DNA from 2 places in the Blautia sp. HCP3S3_C12 genome. Region 2 is predicted to be linked to the other one. Evidence: a T-box and tRNA genes for the amino acid it is inferred to sense, from the RefSeq annotation. Region 2 holds a T-box; the other holds one or more tRNA genes.
The links. A T-box is a leader RNA that pairs with one kind of tRNA and senses whether it is charged. The one in region 2 lies ahead of thrS (threonine--tRNA ligase), so its partner is inferred to be a tRNA-Thr.
Positions count from the first base shown of each region.

Region 1: it has a tRNA-Thr gene. The T-box ahead of thrS (threonine--tRNA ligase) is inferred to sense a tRNA for this amino acid. The anticodon was not compared.

Region 1 is NZ_JBQHWC010000004.1:77,189-84,681, reverse strand. Features, by position in the region: gene serC (3-phosphoserine/phosphohydroxythreonine transaminase) at 1-791, shown strand, start outside; gene ACTNDS_RS05785 (phosphoglycerate dehydrogenase) at 791-1,954, shown strand; gene ACTNDS_RS05780 (carbohydrate kinase family protein) at 2,308-3,282, opposite strand; gene glgB (1,4-alpha-glucan branching enzyme) at 3,538-5,847, shown strand; tRNA gene ACTNDS_RS05770 (tRNA-Thr) at 5,908-5,980, shown strand; gene ACTNDS_RS05765 (NAD-dependent epimerase/dehydratase family protein) at 6,158-7,493, shown strand, end outside.
Region 2 is NZ_JBQHWC010000001.1:247,809-255,301, reverse strand. Features, by position in the region: gene ACTNDS_RS01225 (DUF5717 family protein) at 1-1,917, opposite strand, end outside; gene ACTNDS_RS01220 (transglutaminase domain-containing protein) at 2,113-2,922, shown strand; gene ACTNDS_RS01215 (aldo/keto reductase) at 3,039-3,782, opposite strand; T-box leader at 3,896-4,114, shown strand; gene thrS (threonine--tRNA ligase) at 4,263-6,224, shown strand; gene ACTNDS_RS01205 (MATE family efflux transporter) at 6,329-7,493, shown strand, end outside.

The DNA of each region.
Region 1 (7,493 bases), on a different contig from region 2:
CAGGACAGTGGGCAAAGAAAGCATACCAGGAAGCACAGAAATATGGAAAAGCAAACAAGATCGCTTCTTCCGAGGATAAGACTTTCTCCTATATTCCTGACTGCAGCGACCTTCCGATCAGCCCGGATGCAGACTATGTATACATTTGTGAAAACAACACAATTTACGGAACAAAATTCAAGAAGCTTCCTAACACAAAAGGAAAAACTCTGGTAGCAGATGTTTCCTCCTGCTTCTTATCTGAGCCTGTTGATGTATCCAAATATGGCATCATCTATGGCGGTGTACAGAAGAATATCGGACCAGCAGGTATGGTAATCTCCATTATCCGCGAAGATCTGATCACAGATGATGTTCTGGAAGGAACACCTACTATGCTGAAATTCAAAACACAGGCAGACGCAGGTTCTCTTTACAATACTCCAAACTGCTATTGCATCTATGTATGCGGTAAGGTCTTCAAATGGCTAAAGAAAATGGGCGGACTGGAAGAAATGCAGAGACGTAACATTGAGAAAGCGAAAATCCTCTATGATTTCCTTGATCAGAGCAAGCTGTTCAAAGGAACTGTTGTACCGGAAGACCGTTCTCTCATGAATGTACCATTCGTAACAGGTGACAAGGACATGGATGCCAAATTTGTAAAAGAAGCAAAAGAGGCAGGACTTGTAAACTTAAAGGGACACCGTACAGTGGGCGGTATGCGTGCAAGTATCTACAATGCTATGCCAAAAGAAGGTGTGGAAGCACTGGTTGCTTTCATGAAGAAGTTTGAGGAGGAAAATGCATAATGTTTCAGTATCATTGCCTGAATCCCATTGCAGAAAAAGGTCTGGGATTATTTGATGAAGAATATAAGAAAAGCGAAGATCTGCAGGAGTGTGATGCAGTCCTTGTAAGAAGTGCAAAGATGCATGACATGGAGCTTCCTGAGAGCGTGAAGGTAATCGCACGTGCAGGTGCAGGTGTCAACAATATTCCTGTAAAGGACTGTGCAGAAAAAGGCGTGGTAGTATTTAACACACCGGGCGCCAATGCAAACGGTGTGAAGGAGCTTGTACTTGCAGGTATGCTCCTTGCTTCCCGTGATATCGTAGGCGGTATCGAATGGGTTGCCAAAGAGAAAGATCAGGAAGATATCGATAAACTTGCTGAGAAGCAGAAGAAGCAGTTTGCAGGATGCGAGATCATGGGCAAGAAGCTGGGTATCATCGGTCTTGGTGCTATCGGAGCAATGGTGGCAAATGCTGCTTCTGCACTTGGAATGGAAGTATACGGATATGATCCATACATCTCCATTGATGCTGCATGGAATCTTTCCCGCACCATCAAGCATATCAAGAGCCTGGATGAGATTTATTCCCAGTGTGATTACATTACCATCCATGTACCTCTTCTTGACAGCACAAAAGAGATGATCAACAAAGAAGCATTAGACAAGATGAAAGACGGCGTAGTACTTCTGAACTTTGCCCGGGATCTTCTGGTTGATGAGGATGCTCTGATCGAAGCATTAGACAGCGGAAAAGTGAAGAAATATGTGACAGACTTTGCAAACCATACAGTAGCAGGACATAAGGGAATCCTGGTAACTCCACATCTTGGAGCATCCACAGAGGAATCCGAAGAAAACTGTGCAGTAATGGCAGTGAAAGAAGTAAGAGATTTCCTTGAGAACGGAAATATCAAAAACTCTGTAAACTTCCCCAACTGTGATATGGGAACCTGCGCGGCAGTAGGACGTATTGCCATCTGCCACAAAAATATCCCGAACATGATCAGCCAGTTCACCAAGATCCTCGGTGCAGAAGGTCTGAACATCGCAGATATGACAAACAAGAGCAAAGGCGAATACGCTTATACTCTCATTGATCTGGAAAGCACAGCTTCCAGAGAAGCACTGGATGAGCTGAAAGCAATTGAAGGCGTTTCCAGAGTTCGTGTGGTAAAATAGTAAGATACAAGTTAACAGTTTAACCGAATCAAGTAAGTCCCCTGCTTCAATTGCGAAAAGCAATAAGCAGTGGGTGGGGACTTTCTTGTATCAGGAGGAGTGCGAGCTCCTTCTGATAAACTGCGAAGCAGTTATTCGGTTATGAGCAAGTAGCGAAGCGGATTGCGAATATCCGCTTGACTATTTTTATAATGACTGACTGTTGATTTGTAATAGAGATTTATATATTTAAAATATCTCCTGTCTGATTGAGATTTTCAATCGCCAGGAGATATTTTTTGATTTTTATGATAAAAAAAGGAAGCCCTCTGGCACCGCCAGACTGGGCTTCCTTAAAAAATTATGATGTTAAATCAGCATCCTCTTGATTTCATAAAGTCAAGAACCTCTTCTTTGGTGGACATGACGCGAAGAGCACCCTTACGTGTGGTGATCAGAGAAGCTGCCGCATTTGCGAATGTGAGCAGTTCTTTTAAGTTCTCTTCTGTCAGATTGTCCAGACCATGTTCCAGAACATAGTTTAAGGAACTTGCGCAGAAGGTATCGCCTGCACCTGTTGTCTCGATAGTCTTTTCCTGAAGGAAAGGAGCAGCCTCTACTTTCATGTCTTTGTAGTAAGCGCGGCTTCCGTCTTTTCCGAGTGTGATGAGGATAAGCGGAATATTGTATTTCTCTTTCAGAAGTGCGGCGCCTTTGTCATAGTCTGTAGTTCCGAACAGGAATTCAACTTCATTATCTGAGATTTTCAGAATATCACATTTGCCAAGGCCGTATTCGATTTCTGCCTTTGCGTCATCCAGAGATTTCCATAATGGCGGACGAAGGTTCGGGTCGAAGCTGACGATACATCCGGCTTCTTTTGCAACGTCGATGGCATAGCGGGTTGCCTCGCGTACTCCTTCGTGAGTGGAAGAAAGAGTTCCGAAGTGGAAGATTCTGGAATCTCTGATCAGGTCTTCCTGGATTTCATCCTTGGTGAGCATCATATCTGCACCCGGGTTACGGTAGAAGGAGAAATCTCTGTCTCCGTCAGGATAAGTATGTACAAAGGCAAGTGTTGTGTGTACCTCGTTGTCAATCACAAGGTTGCGGGTGTCGATCCCTACTTCCTCTACAGCATTCTTAAGCTGGGTTCCGAACATGTCGTTTCCGACTTTGCCGATGAATGCAGTTTTTTTGCCAAGCTTTTCAAGCATTGCAAGCACGTTGCATGGAGCACCGCCCGGATTGGCTTCCAGCATCGGATTCCCCTGTGCGCTGCTTCCGTTTTCAGTAAAGTCAATCAATAATTCGCCTAATGCGGTTACGTCAAAGGCTTTGTTTCCCATTATTTGAATCCTCCTTATAGTAGAAAAAAGAATCCCGGTATCCGGAACAGGATCCTTTTTATGGTTTGATACCATAAATTTATCTCAGAAACGGGAATTTGTCAAACAATTTCCTTTATTTTTTTGTGCAAAAATGCTAAACTAAGAATAGAATTACTGTTCACATATTCTTATATTCTGCCTGAGCCTGGTTATGAAAATAAAGTGAATGGTAACAGATAATCTGATTTCGACAACAGGGGAGGTAACCTAGCTATGAACGAAAAACTATACGGTTATATGAACTGGCCAAGAATTGAAGCTATTGTGTATGGAGAGGAAACAGCGCCCAGAGATGTAATGGGACCAAGGATCACGCCAGATGGTGTCCTGATCCAGGGATTTTTTCCGGGCGCAGATGGGGTAAGTGTAATAAGTGAAAATAAAACTTATGTCTGTGAAAAGGAAGATGAGGCAGGATATTTTGCAGTATTGCTTCCTGTGCATAAGGTGCCGAAATATAAATTTTCTATAAAAACAGGTGAAATCGAGACAGAAAGCTATGATCCTTATGCTTTTCCATGCCAGATCACAGAGGAAGAAGAAAAGCAGTTCTGTGCAGGCGTTTATTATGAGGCATATAAAAAACTTGGAGCACATCCCATGGAGATTAATGGAGTAAAGGGAACTTTGTTTGCTGTCTGGGCTCCCAATGCTATTAGCGTGAATATTGCCGGGGATTTCAATGAATGGATTGGCCGTGCAACCATCATGCACCGTATGCCAATGTCCGGTATCTTTGAACTGTTTGTACCCGGAGCAGAAGTCGGAACACATTATAAATATGAAATTAAAGTTAAAGGCGGCGAAGTTCTGCTAAAGGCCGATCCTTATGGGAACAGCGCAGACCATGATCCTGAGGGAGCATCTGTGGTAGCAGATGTAAGTGCTTTTCAGTGGAACGATGGAGACTGGATGAAAGAACGTTCCAGATTTGATGACAGGAAACAGCCGGTTTCTATATATGAAACATCTCTGGAGGAATGGAAGACGGGAGAGGAACTGGTGGAGTTTCTGGCAGAGGAGGATTATACTCATGTAGAACTGCATCCGGTGATGGAATATCTGGATGATAATACAGGAGGATATTCTACTTATGGTTATTATGCACCGACTTCCAGATTTGGGACACCCAAGGATTTTCAGAAGCTGGTGGATGAATTGCATCAGGCAGGAATCGGTGTGATCCTGGACTGGACACCTGCACAGTTTCCACGGTATGCTTCCGGGCTGGAGAGATTTGATGGAACACCTCTTTATGAAAAACAGAATCCTGCAGAAGCGGTTCATCCATTCTGGGGAACACTGCTCTACAATTATGCCAGTCCTATGGTGAAGGATTTTCTGATTGCCAATGCATGTTTCTGGACAGAGGTTTATCATGTGGACGGTCTGCGCATGGATGATGTAGATGCTATGCTGTACCTGGATTATGGCAGAAATCCTGGAGTGTGGACACCAAATATATATGGCACAAATGAGAACCTGGATGCATTGGAATTTCTGAAACATCTGAATTCTGTGATCAAACAGAGAAATCCTGGTATCCTTCTTATTGCCCAGGAGGACGGACTCTGGCCGGAGCTGACGGACAGTGTGGTAAATGACCATCTTGGATTTGATTATAAATGGAGTGGCGGATGGACAAAAGATCTCCTGGAATACCTGAGTAAGGATCCCATTGAGAGAAAGAATTACCATGATCAGCTGACAGTTTCTTTGCTTTATGCATACTGTGAACATTATATTCTGACCCTTGGCACCAGGGATGTTGGCACTTTGAAGGATTTTGCAGAGAAACTGCCGGGAACAGAAGCACAGAAGAGTGCGCAGATCAGAGAAGCATACGCCTATATGATGCTTCACCCGGGATGCAAGATGATGGCGCCGGATAAAGACATGCCAAAAGAACTGGAAGTTTTTGTCAAAGACCTTAATAATATGTATCTGGCTCATCCGGCACTTTATCAGATGGATGACGAGTATGATGGATTTGAATGGGTTCAGCTGATGAAGTATGAGGAGAATGTGATCGCATTCATGAGAAAGACAGAGAAACCGGAAGAAACTATTCTGGCTGTCTGCAATTTCGCGGCAATCCCCTACGAGAATTATCAGGTTGGAGTACCTTTTGCCGGTAAATATAAAGAAATCTTTAACAGTGATGATAAGAAATATGGCGGGGAAGGTGTAGTTAATGGAAGAGTGAAAGTAGCGAAGAAGGCAGAGTGCGATGAGAGAGAATATTCTATTACAGTGAAACTTCCTGCACTTGGGGTGGCAATCTTTACCTGTACACCGGAAGAAGAGCCGAAAGAGGAGAAAGCAGCAGAAGGTCAGATCAAGAAGTCGATTACCAAGGCGAGAACTGTACGTAAGGCTGCAGCGAAAACAAAAGCTGATGTAAAGACGGTAGTAAAACCGGCGACAAAAAAAGTGACAAAAAGAGCACCAAAAGAAGCGCCAAAGGTGACAAAGACCACACCCCAAAAACCAGCTAAAAAGGACTTGACAGAAAATAAATAATATTATAAACTAAATGCTGTGGCTGTCGGAACCGTTATTTTCTGACAGATGACAGCATAAGCTGAAATAGCTCAGTCGGTAGAGCACTTCACTCGTAATGAAGGGGTCGTGAGTTCAAGTCTCATTTTCAGCTTGACGTTCAAATAGCTCTGAATCCTTATGAATTGAGGATTTGGAGCTTTTTTTGTTAGGGCAAACAAATAATCACCTGCTAAGCCGGCGGTTGTGATTATGTCAAAAAAAGCGTTGATACTGATATTGAAAAGAAAAAATAACTTTGTTATACTTCACTTTATTGAGGTGAATAAATATGGAAGTATTGTTGGCAGGAAATACAGGATATGTAACAGAAACTTTTATAGAAGAATCATTTCCTGAATGTGATGTAGTTGTACTGGGAAATGAGATGCTGAAATCAAATCGAAACAAGAATATATTATCTCGTCCGTTCATAAAAGATGAGAAAGAACTGAAAGAGATTTTCGAAACATATGAGTTTGAAAGAATTGTTTATTTTTCCAATTATCTGACTATGCATGGCAGGATGGCAGGAGAACTGGAACAACTGAGACAGATACTTCAGTTATGCAAAAAGAATAAGGAAATAAGGATGTTGTATCTGACCGGCCAGGAGAGTATTTATAATATTACAAGTGGAAAAACACTTCTGGTATCCGCAGCAGAAAATGTAGTTATGGAATATGGAAATATGTATCAGATAAACACCAAGATTCTGAGAATTCCTCATTTATATTCAGCGTTATACACACAGGACTTTTTTTATAAGCTGTTTACAGAGGCAGAACAAAGCGGGAAAATTGTTTTTGAGGAATCACCGGAACAAAATATTTATTTTCTATGTATGGATGATCTGGCAGAACTGCTTTATAAAGTATATGATAATTGGGGAAAAGAATGCTGTCTGAATGTTCCGGATTGTTTCGGGCAGAATTTCAGTGATCTGGAAAAAGAAATCAGAAAAACAATTCCGGGTAAACTGGATATAAGATATCAGAACAGCGGTCAGATTTATAAGGTACAGCCGGATGATCAGATCATAAGACAGGAATATGGGTGGTTTCCAAAGATATCTGTTTTTGAAGATATTCCCGGGATGTATCAGGAGTATAAAAAATTATCAGATCAAGATTCCGGACATTTTGCAAATATCAGGAATTGGATATCGAAAAATACTTTGCTGGTTCACATTCTGGAATTAATCTCAGGATTTATTTTATTTGAATTTCTAAACAAATATACAGGAACTTATGCTCAGTTTAAAATGATTGACCTGAGACTTGTATTTATTGTATTCATGGGAAGTCTTTATGGAATTAATTATGGAATAGCAGCAGCAGCGTTGGAAACTTGTTCTTTGATTGCAGCATACAGGCAGGAGAATGTAAACATATATACTTTGTTTTATGAGGCTTCCAACTGGATTCCGTTTATTTTTTATTTTGCAGCAGGTGCTGTCTGTGGCTATATAAGGCTGAAAAATGAAGAGAATATAGAATTTGTAACAAAAGAAAACAGACTGATCAAGGAAAAATTTTTCTTTATGCAGGAAATGTATCAGGAGACCCTTCAGGATAAAAGACAATATAAGAAGCAGATTCTCGGAAGCAGGGACAGCTTTGGAAAAA
Region 2 (7,493 bases):
GTAATTCTCATCCATCCGGCCCTCTGCTGCCTTTTTACCAGCAAATTCAGCCATACTCTCCCGATATTCCCTATAGGTTCCCGGCTGTGCATCTTTATTTCCCACAATACTTGCATAAATAAAGGCTTTTTTATCATCGCCCAGGGAATTATTATTATATGTAAAATACATCAGAAGAGGCTTTGGCAGCTCTCTCTGATAGGAGGTATCCATCGTTTCCACATAATATTCATACAATCTGGTAAGCCTGAGTCCTCGCTCAACAGCCAGGGCAAACCAGCGGAAATAGATTCGTTCTCTCGGATTTCCCAACATAATATAACGGCAGATTGCTTCCAGGGTATCATCTGCCGGAAAAGCTTCATAACCTGCTGCCAGGGCACGGTACATGCTTGGACAGAAGTTTTTCTCATAACCGGTCAGATAAGCAAAACGCATTACAAGCTCCTCTGTAAGCATTTCTTCTTTTCCTGCCAGGAGGAAAACCTGGGTCCAGAAGCTGCTCATTCTGTGTAACAAAGACATATCTTTACTGATATATTTCCAGGCTTCCAGATAGAGAAGTGGATTGTGACAGCCCTTTTCAAATAATTCCTCCATCATAAACACAGCTCTGGATGGAGAATTCCTAAGCTCCTGATCCACCTGCAGCAGAATCCAGAATAACAGAAAGCTGTCCTCTCTCTGCATGGAGAAATTGCGAAGTCTGCGCACTGCCTGCTCTCTGTCTCTGTATAATCCGGTAAGAGTACAAAGATATAAGTAAGCGCCTGCCATTTCCAGTTCCTCCCGCAGGAAGGTCTGATCCTTAAATCTGCGCAGGATTTCCTTTGCCTGTTCTTCTTCTCCCCCCACATGGCAGAGATATGCCTCATACATCTGATATTTTGGATAATTACAGCCTTCTTCCTGAAGCTGGTTCAACAGAAAACGGCTGCTGCTGATCCAGGTGCCCTGCTCCATTTTTCCGCAGGAATATTCCATAAAATCTTTCATTAAAGAAAAAACCTGCTGTTTCTCATGAAGGCTGGTCTTCAGCTGTACCTTAGGACCGCCGGATGCTGTAATTCTGTAAACCAGCTCCTGATAAGGGCTTTTTACATGAATTTCCCCGTACTGCCGTCCCTTCTGTAAAGCTTCTTTGTGGATCACATACTCAACCTGATAATATCCACCGATAAAGTCCTCATCTGTGACTACATACTTCGGCACTTCCAGAAAATCTCCTCTTGCCTCAATGTCCAGTCTTAAATGTCCCCAACCATCCTTATGTACAGGAAAAGACTCTCTCACAGTTTCTGTAATTTCATAAAAACTGTTATGATCAAATTTTAATTCCATGTTTACCGGTTTCTTCCGTCCGGTTCCCACAAGAAACTCCTCAAGATTCTGATAAGTTACAGGCTGTCTGGAAAGCCCCTTATAAAGAGCCAGTTCCTTTGTCCCTGCATTTTTCAGAAGTCTTGGAAATCCAGGATCTGTAAAAAGACGGTAGGCTTCTTTAAAATCCTCTTTTGCAATCTTTACAAAGGAATCCATATCCGTTACAGAACCTGCCACACTGTGCATCTCTTCCTTTTCAGCCTGGATCACAAAGGGAATTCTGTACTCTCCTACATTGGTGGTAAAGCACAGCCAGCCCTCATGTCTGTCACCCGGATTCATTCCTACACCATCCACCCCGTACTGCAGACGTATTGTAGTCCCCGTGAACTGATCTGTTCCCGGAACAACCCGCCTGTTGGAAGATGTAATATATCCACGGATCCTCTGGTTACCTTCTGTCCCGAAATACAGTTCTCCCCTGTATACATCTCCGGCTTTCAGTGTCACTTCAATTTTCTCTTTTGAAAAAAGAAGTCCCGGCTGCTCATATCTGAATTTTCCACTTAAGAGTTCTTCTATCGTCTTTTTCAAGTTGTTCACCTATATTTCCCTGTTCATCATAATTTATCACTGTCAAATAACCTTATCTGTTTATTATACACCACAACCGCAACCTGTGCAATATTTGGCTTGACCGGATGTTTTTAACCTTGCGAACACCTATCATTTCTAATATACTGATACTATAATATCAAGGTCAAAAGACCAGAAAACAGGAGGTGCTCTATGAACAAGAAAAAGTCTTTGCTTTGTCCCTGCATTGTGTTTGCATTTCTCTTTGCCTGTATAATGTTTTCCACCTTTGCCTATGCCAAAGCTGCCCCATGCAATAAATTTGAAAAAAAGGCCAGTGGAAATGTTTATTATTACGACAAAACCGGCAAACGGGTAACAGGTCTTGTCACGATCAAGGGGAAAAAGTACTATTTTGACAGCAAGGGTGTACAACAGAACGGCTGGCAGAAAATCAAGGGAAATTATTATTTCTTCCGGATCAAAAACGGGGCTCAGGCATATATGGTCACCTCCGGAAAAGTCAATCAGATTTCTCTCGCCAAAAACGGAAAAGCCAGATACAACAGCCAGGAGCTGCGTAAATTAAATGTTATGGTATATGCCAATCAGCAAATGAGACAGATCACAAAGAGAAATATGTCCATGCCTGAGAAACTCTGGATTTGTTTTCAGAAAGCCGTCAACTACAACTATGGTGGAGCAGGCAATGATTTTGCCTACCGTTCTGCTGCTGCCAACTGGGATGTGGGCTATGCTGAAGACATGTTTTACAGAGGCAGAGGCAATTGTTTTGCATTTGCATCCGCTTTTGCCTATCTGGCCAATGCAGTGGGCTATGAAGCCAGTGTAGTTTCCTCAGGCGGGCACGGATGGGCAGAAATCAAGGGGAAGGTTTGTGACCCTGACTGGGCAAAGGTTACCAGGAACATAAAGCTTTACTATCGTATGGATTATAGCCTCAGTGGAATAAACGGAATCCCCCGATATAAAAACAACCGGGCATATGTAAAAATCGTTTAACCGAATATCCACTTGACTCTTTATAAATATTTATCCCAGTACATTGTTTCGCAACAGAAAAATCCGGACAGTCTGCCAGACTTTGCCCGGATTTTTCATTTTCTGTACATATAAAATTACTCCCGATAGTCCTCTGCACGGAAAGGAATCTCAAAAGTTCCCATAGCGTCTTTTAAATCCTCTGTGTTTCGCGGTCCATACAGTGGCAGACACTGAAAATTCTGACAGGTCAGATACCCCAGCACAGCCTGGCTAACAGAAATCCTATACTTTTCCATCAGTTTACTAATGATTCTCATATTATTCAGATTACCTTCCGCATAGTACTCTGAATTTACCACTGCTTTCCAGCCAGCTGCCAGAAGTTTATGAAAAAATCCATTGCATGCTGCAGAATAGGGCGTTGCCAGATTTTGTGGATTCTCTTCATGATATCTCTGCATTTCTTTATCCATGATCACCAGAGTATCATCTGCCATAGGTTTCATCCACGGCTCCCCAATATTATATAAAGCTTCGTTTGCCACAAATCCACGGCAGCCTTTAGACGCAGCATAGACATCTGCTTCTTTCATTCTGGCTGTCGTCCAGTTGGAGCAGGCATAATAGCGAATTTTTCCCTGCTTTCTGAAATCCTCCATAATATCGATCAGTTCACTGACCGGCACATCTTCGTTGTCTCTGTGATAAAAATAAATATCAATATAATCTGTTCCCAGCACACGCAGGGATTCTTCCAGGTCATATTTCAGGCAGCTTTCACTTACTCTGGATTTATGCATATCCGGATTCGGTCCTGTCATATCCGGATGTCCGCCTTTACTCACCAGAATAACATCTAATATATGATGCTCCCTCAAAAATCAATCCCTTACTGTTCATTCCATACTGGCTGCGGCAATGGAATTTGTAATTTAGCAATTGACAAACCTATTTTTCAAGTTTATAATCAGTGGCAGAAAAGATAAGAAAGCTTAAAACGTTGAAGAGAAGAGTAAGCTGAGGAACGTTACAGAGAGAAATGCATTCCGGTGCAAGCATTTCATCGGGAAACAGCCGAAGACCACCTCTGAGTGACTTTAATACAGTCCGGTGATTCCGTTACCATCGAATGAAGTGGTTCTGAATTATTATTTTCAGTCATTCAGAACAACCGGGGTGGAACCGCGAGTAATAATATCTCGTCCCCTACAGTATTTAACCGTACTGTAGGGGATTTTTTTATTCTTTCTTTTCCCCCTTTGCAGTACAAAATACACTGAAAGATGCTCCTCACATCCAAACAGGCAGCCGGACATCTGACAGCATACAAAGAATATATAATAAAGGAGATAATGACCATGATCGTAACATTAAAAGACGGATCAAAAAAAGAATACGCTGAAGCAAAATCAGTCATCGACATTGCTTACGACATCAGCGAAGGCCTTGCACGTGCAGCCTGTGCAGGTGAAGTAAACGGAGAAGTCGTGGACTTAAGAACAGTTCTCGACAGTGACTGCGAATTAAACATCCTGACAGCAAAAGACGAAAAAGGACTTGCAGTTCTCCGTCACACAGCATCCCATGTACTTGCCCAGGCAGTGCAGACATTATATCCAGATGCAAAGGTTGCTATCGGACCTTCTATTGACACAGGATTCTACTATGATTTCGACTGCCCTCCATTCTCCCGTGATGACCTGGATGCAATCGAAAAAGAAATGAAAAAGATCATCAAAAAAGGCGCTAAGATCGAACGCTTCACAAAATCAAGAGAAGATGCCATCGCATACTTCAAAGAAAAAAATGAACCATATAAAGTCGAACTGGTTGAAGACCTTCCGGAAGGCTCCGAAATCTCTTTCTATTCCCAGGGAGACTGGACAGACCTCTGCGCAGGTCCTCACCTTATGAGCGTAAAAGGTGTAAAAGCATTCAAACTTCTCTCCTCTTCCAGCGCTTACTGGAGAGGCAGCGAAAAGAACGCAATGCTCACACGTATCTACGGAACCGCTTATCCTTCCAAGGACGAACTGAAAGAACATCTGGAACAGATGGAAGAAGCAAAAAGACGTGACCACAACAAGCTTGGCCGTGAAATGAAAATTTTCACAACTGTAGACGTAATCGGACAGGGACTTCCGCTTATCATGCCAAACGGTGTGATCATGATGCAGGAGCTTCAACGCTGGATCGAAGACGAAGAAGCAAAACGCGGATATATCAGAACAAAAACTCCGTTAATGGCAAAGAGCGACCTTTACAAGATTTCCGGACACTGGGATCATTACAAAGACGGTATGTTCGTTCTCGGTGATGAGGAGACTGACAAGGAAGTATTTGCGCTTCGTCCTATGACATGCCCATTCCAGTACTATGTATACAAAGCAGAACAGCACAGCTATCGTGATCTGCCTCTTCGTTACGGCGAAACATCCACTCTGTTCCGTAATGAGGATTCCGGAGAAATGCACGGTCTGACACGTGTACGTCAGTTCACAATCTCCGAGGGGCATCTGATCGTAAGACCTGACCAGATGGTTAAAGAATTCAAAGACTGTATCGCACTTGCACAGTACTGCCTGCAGGTTCTCGGCGTGGAGGAAGACGTAACCTATCATCTTTCCAAATGGGATCCGAACAACAGAGAGAAATACATCGGTGATGCAGAAGTGTGGAATCAGACAGAAGCTCATATCCGCCAGATGCTTGAAGAACTGAACATTCCGTTTACAGAGGATGTTGGAGAGGCTGCTTTCTACGGACCTAAGGTTGATATCAACGCAAAGAACGTATACGGAAAAGAAGATACAATGATCACAATTCAGTGGGATGCTCTTCTTGCTGAACAGTTCGACATGTATTATATCGACGAAAACGGCGAAAAACAGCGTCCATACATCATCCATCGTACATCCATGGGATGCTATGAGAGAACACTGGCATGGCTCATTGAGAAATATGCAGGCATGTTCCCAACATGGCTCTGCCCGGAACAGGTTCGTGTAATCCCGATTTCCGAGAAATTCCACGACTATGCTGCCAAAGTTGAAGCTCAGTTAAAAGAAAACGGAATCCGCTGCTCTGTTGACCAGCGTTCCGAAAAGATGGGTTACAAGATCCGTGAAGCACGTCTTGCAAGAGTTCCATACATGCTCATTGTTGGTGCCAAAGAGGAAGAAGAAGGCAAGGTTTCTGTAAGAAGCCGTTATCTTGGCGACGAAGGAATGAAAGACCTTGGCGAATTCCTTGCATCCATCAAAGAAGAGATCAAAAATAAGACAATCCGCAAGATTGAGGTTCAGGAAGAAAATAAATAAAGCCTGATAGACCATCCCTCTGACTGTCACATATTTCGAAAACCGTATATGTGGTACTGTCAGAGGGATTTTTCATAATATTATCAGACAGGAGGTTATCATCCATGCAGGATAACAAAAATTTTCTGGGCACAGAACCTGTTGGAAAGCTTCTTTTAAAGCTATCCATTCCAACAGTGATCGCCCAGCTTATCAACATGCTTTATAACATTGTAGACCGTATTTATATCGGCCACATCCCGGGGGAAGGCAGCCTGGCACTTACAGGTGTGGGAGTCTGTATGCCCATCATCATAATCGTCTCCGCATTTGCGGCACTGGTCAGTTCCGGCGGTGCACCAAGGGCTTCTATTTATATGGGAAAACAGGATAATGAATCTGCTGAGAATATATTAGGTAACTGTTTTATTCTTCAGATTATTATCTCTGTTATCCTCACTGCCATTTTACTGATCTGGGGCAGAGATTTATTGCTGGCTTTTGGCGCCAGTGAAAACACCATCAGTTATGCAACCGACTATATGCATATTTACGCTTTTGGTACCTTGTTCGTACAGTTAACCCTTGGTATGAATGCATTTATTACTGCACAGGGATTTACCACATTTTCCATGGTTTCCGTCCTGATCGGTGCTGTCTGCAATATCGTTCTGGATCCTGTGTTTATCTTTGTTTTTCATATGGGGGTACGTGGTGCTGCACTGGCAACTGTTATCTCACAGGCGATTTCCACACTCTGGGTAGTTTCATTCCTCTGCAGCAAAAAGACACTGCTTCACCTCAAGAAAAAGCATCTCCACCTGGAGGCAAAGGTTATTCTTCCCTGTATCGCGCTGGGACTTGCTGCTTTTATCATGCAGTCAAGTGAAAGTATTGTAACTGTCTGCTTTAATTCATCCCTGCTTCGGTACGGCGGTGATATTGCAGTGGGAGCCATGACCATCCTGACCAGTGTTATGCAGTTTGCCATGCTTCCTCTTCAGGGAATCGCGCAGGGAGCACAGCCAATTTCCAGTTATAATTACGGTGCCAAAAATGCAGACAGAGTAAAGAAAACTTTTCGTTTGCTTCTGATCACCTGTCTGTCATATTCTGTACTCCTCTGGGCTGCTGTACAGCTTGTTCCCAGAGTATTTGTAAGCATTTTTACTGCTGATACAAATCTTATTGGATTTACTGCACCAATGCTGAAGATTTATCTGGGTGGTCTGTTCCTCTTCGGTATCCAGATTGCCTGTCAGATGACCTTTACCTCACTTGGAAAGGCAG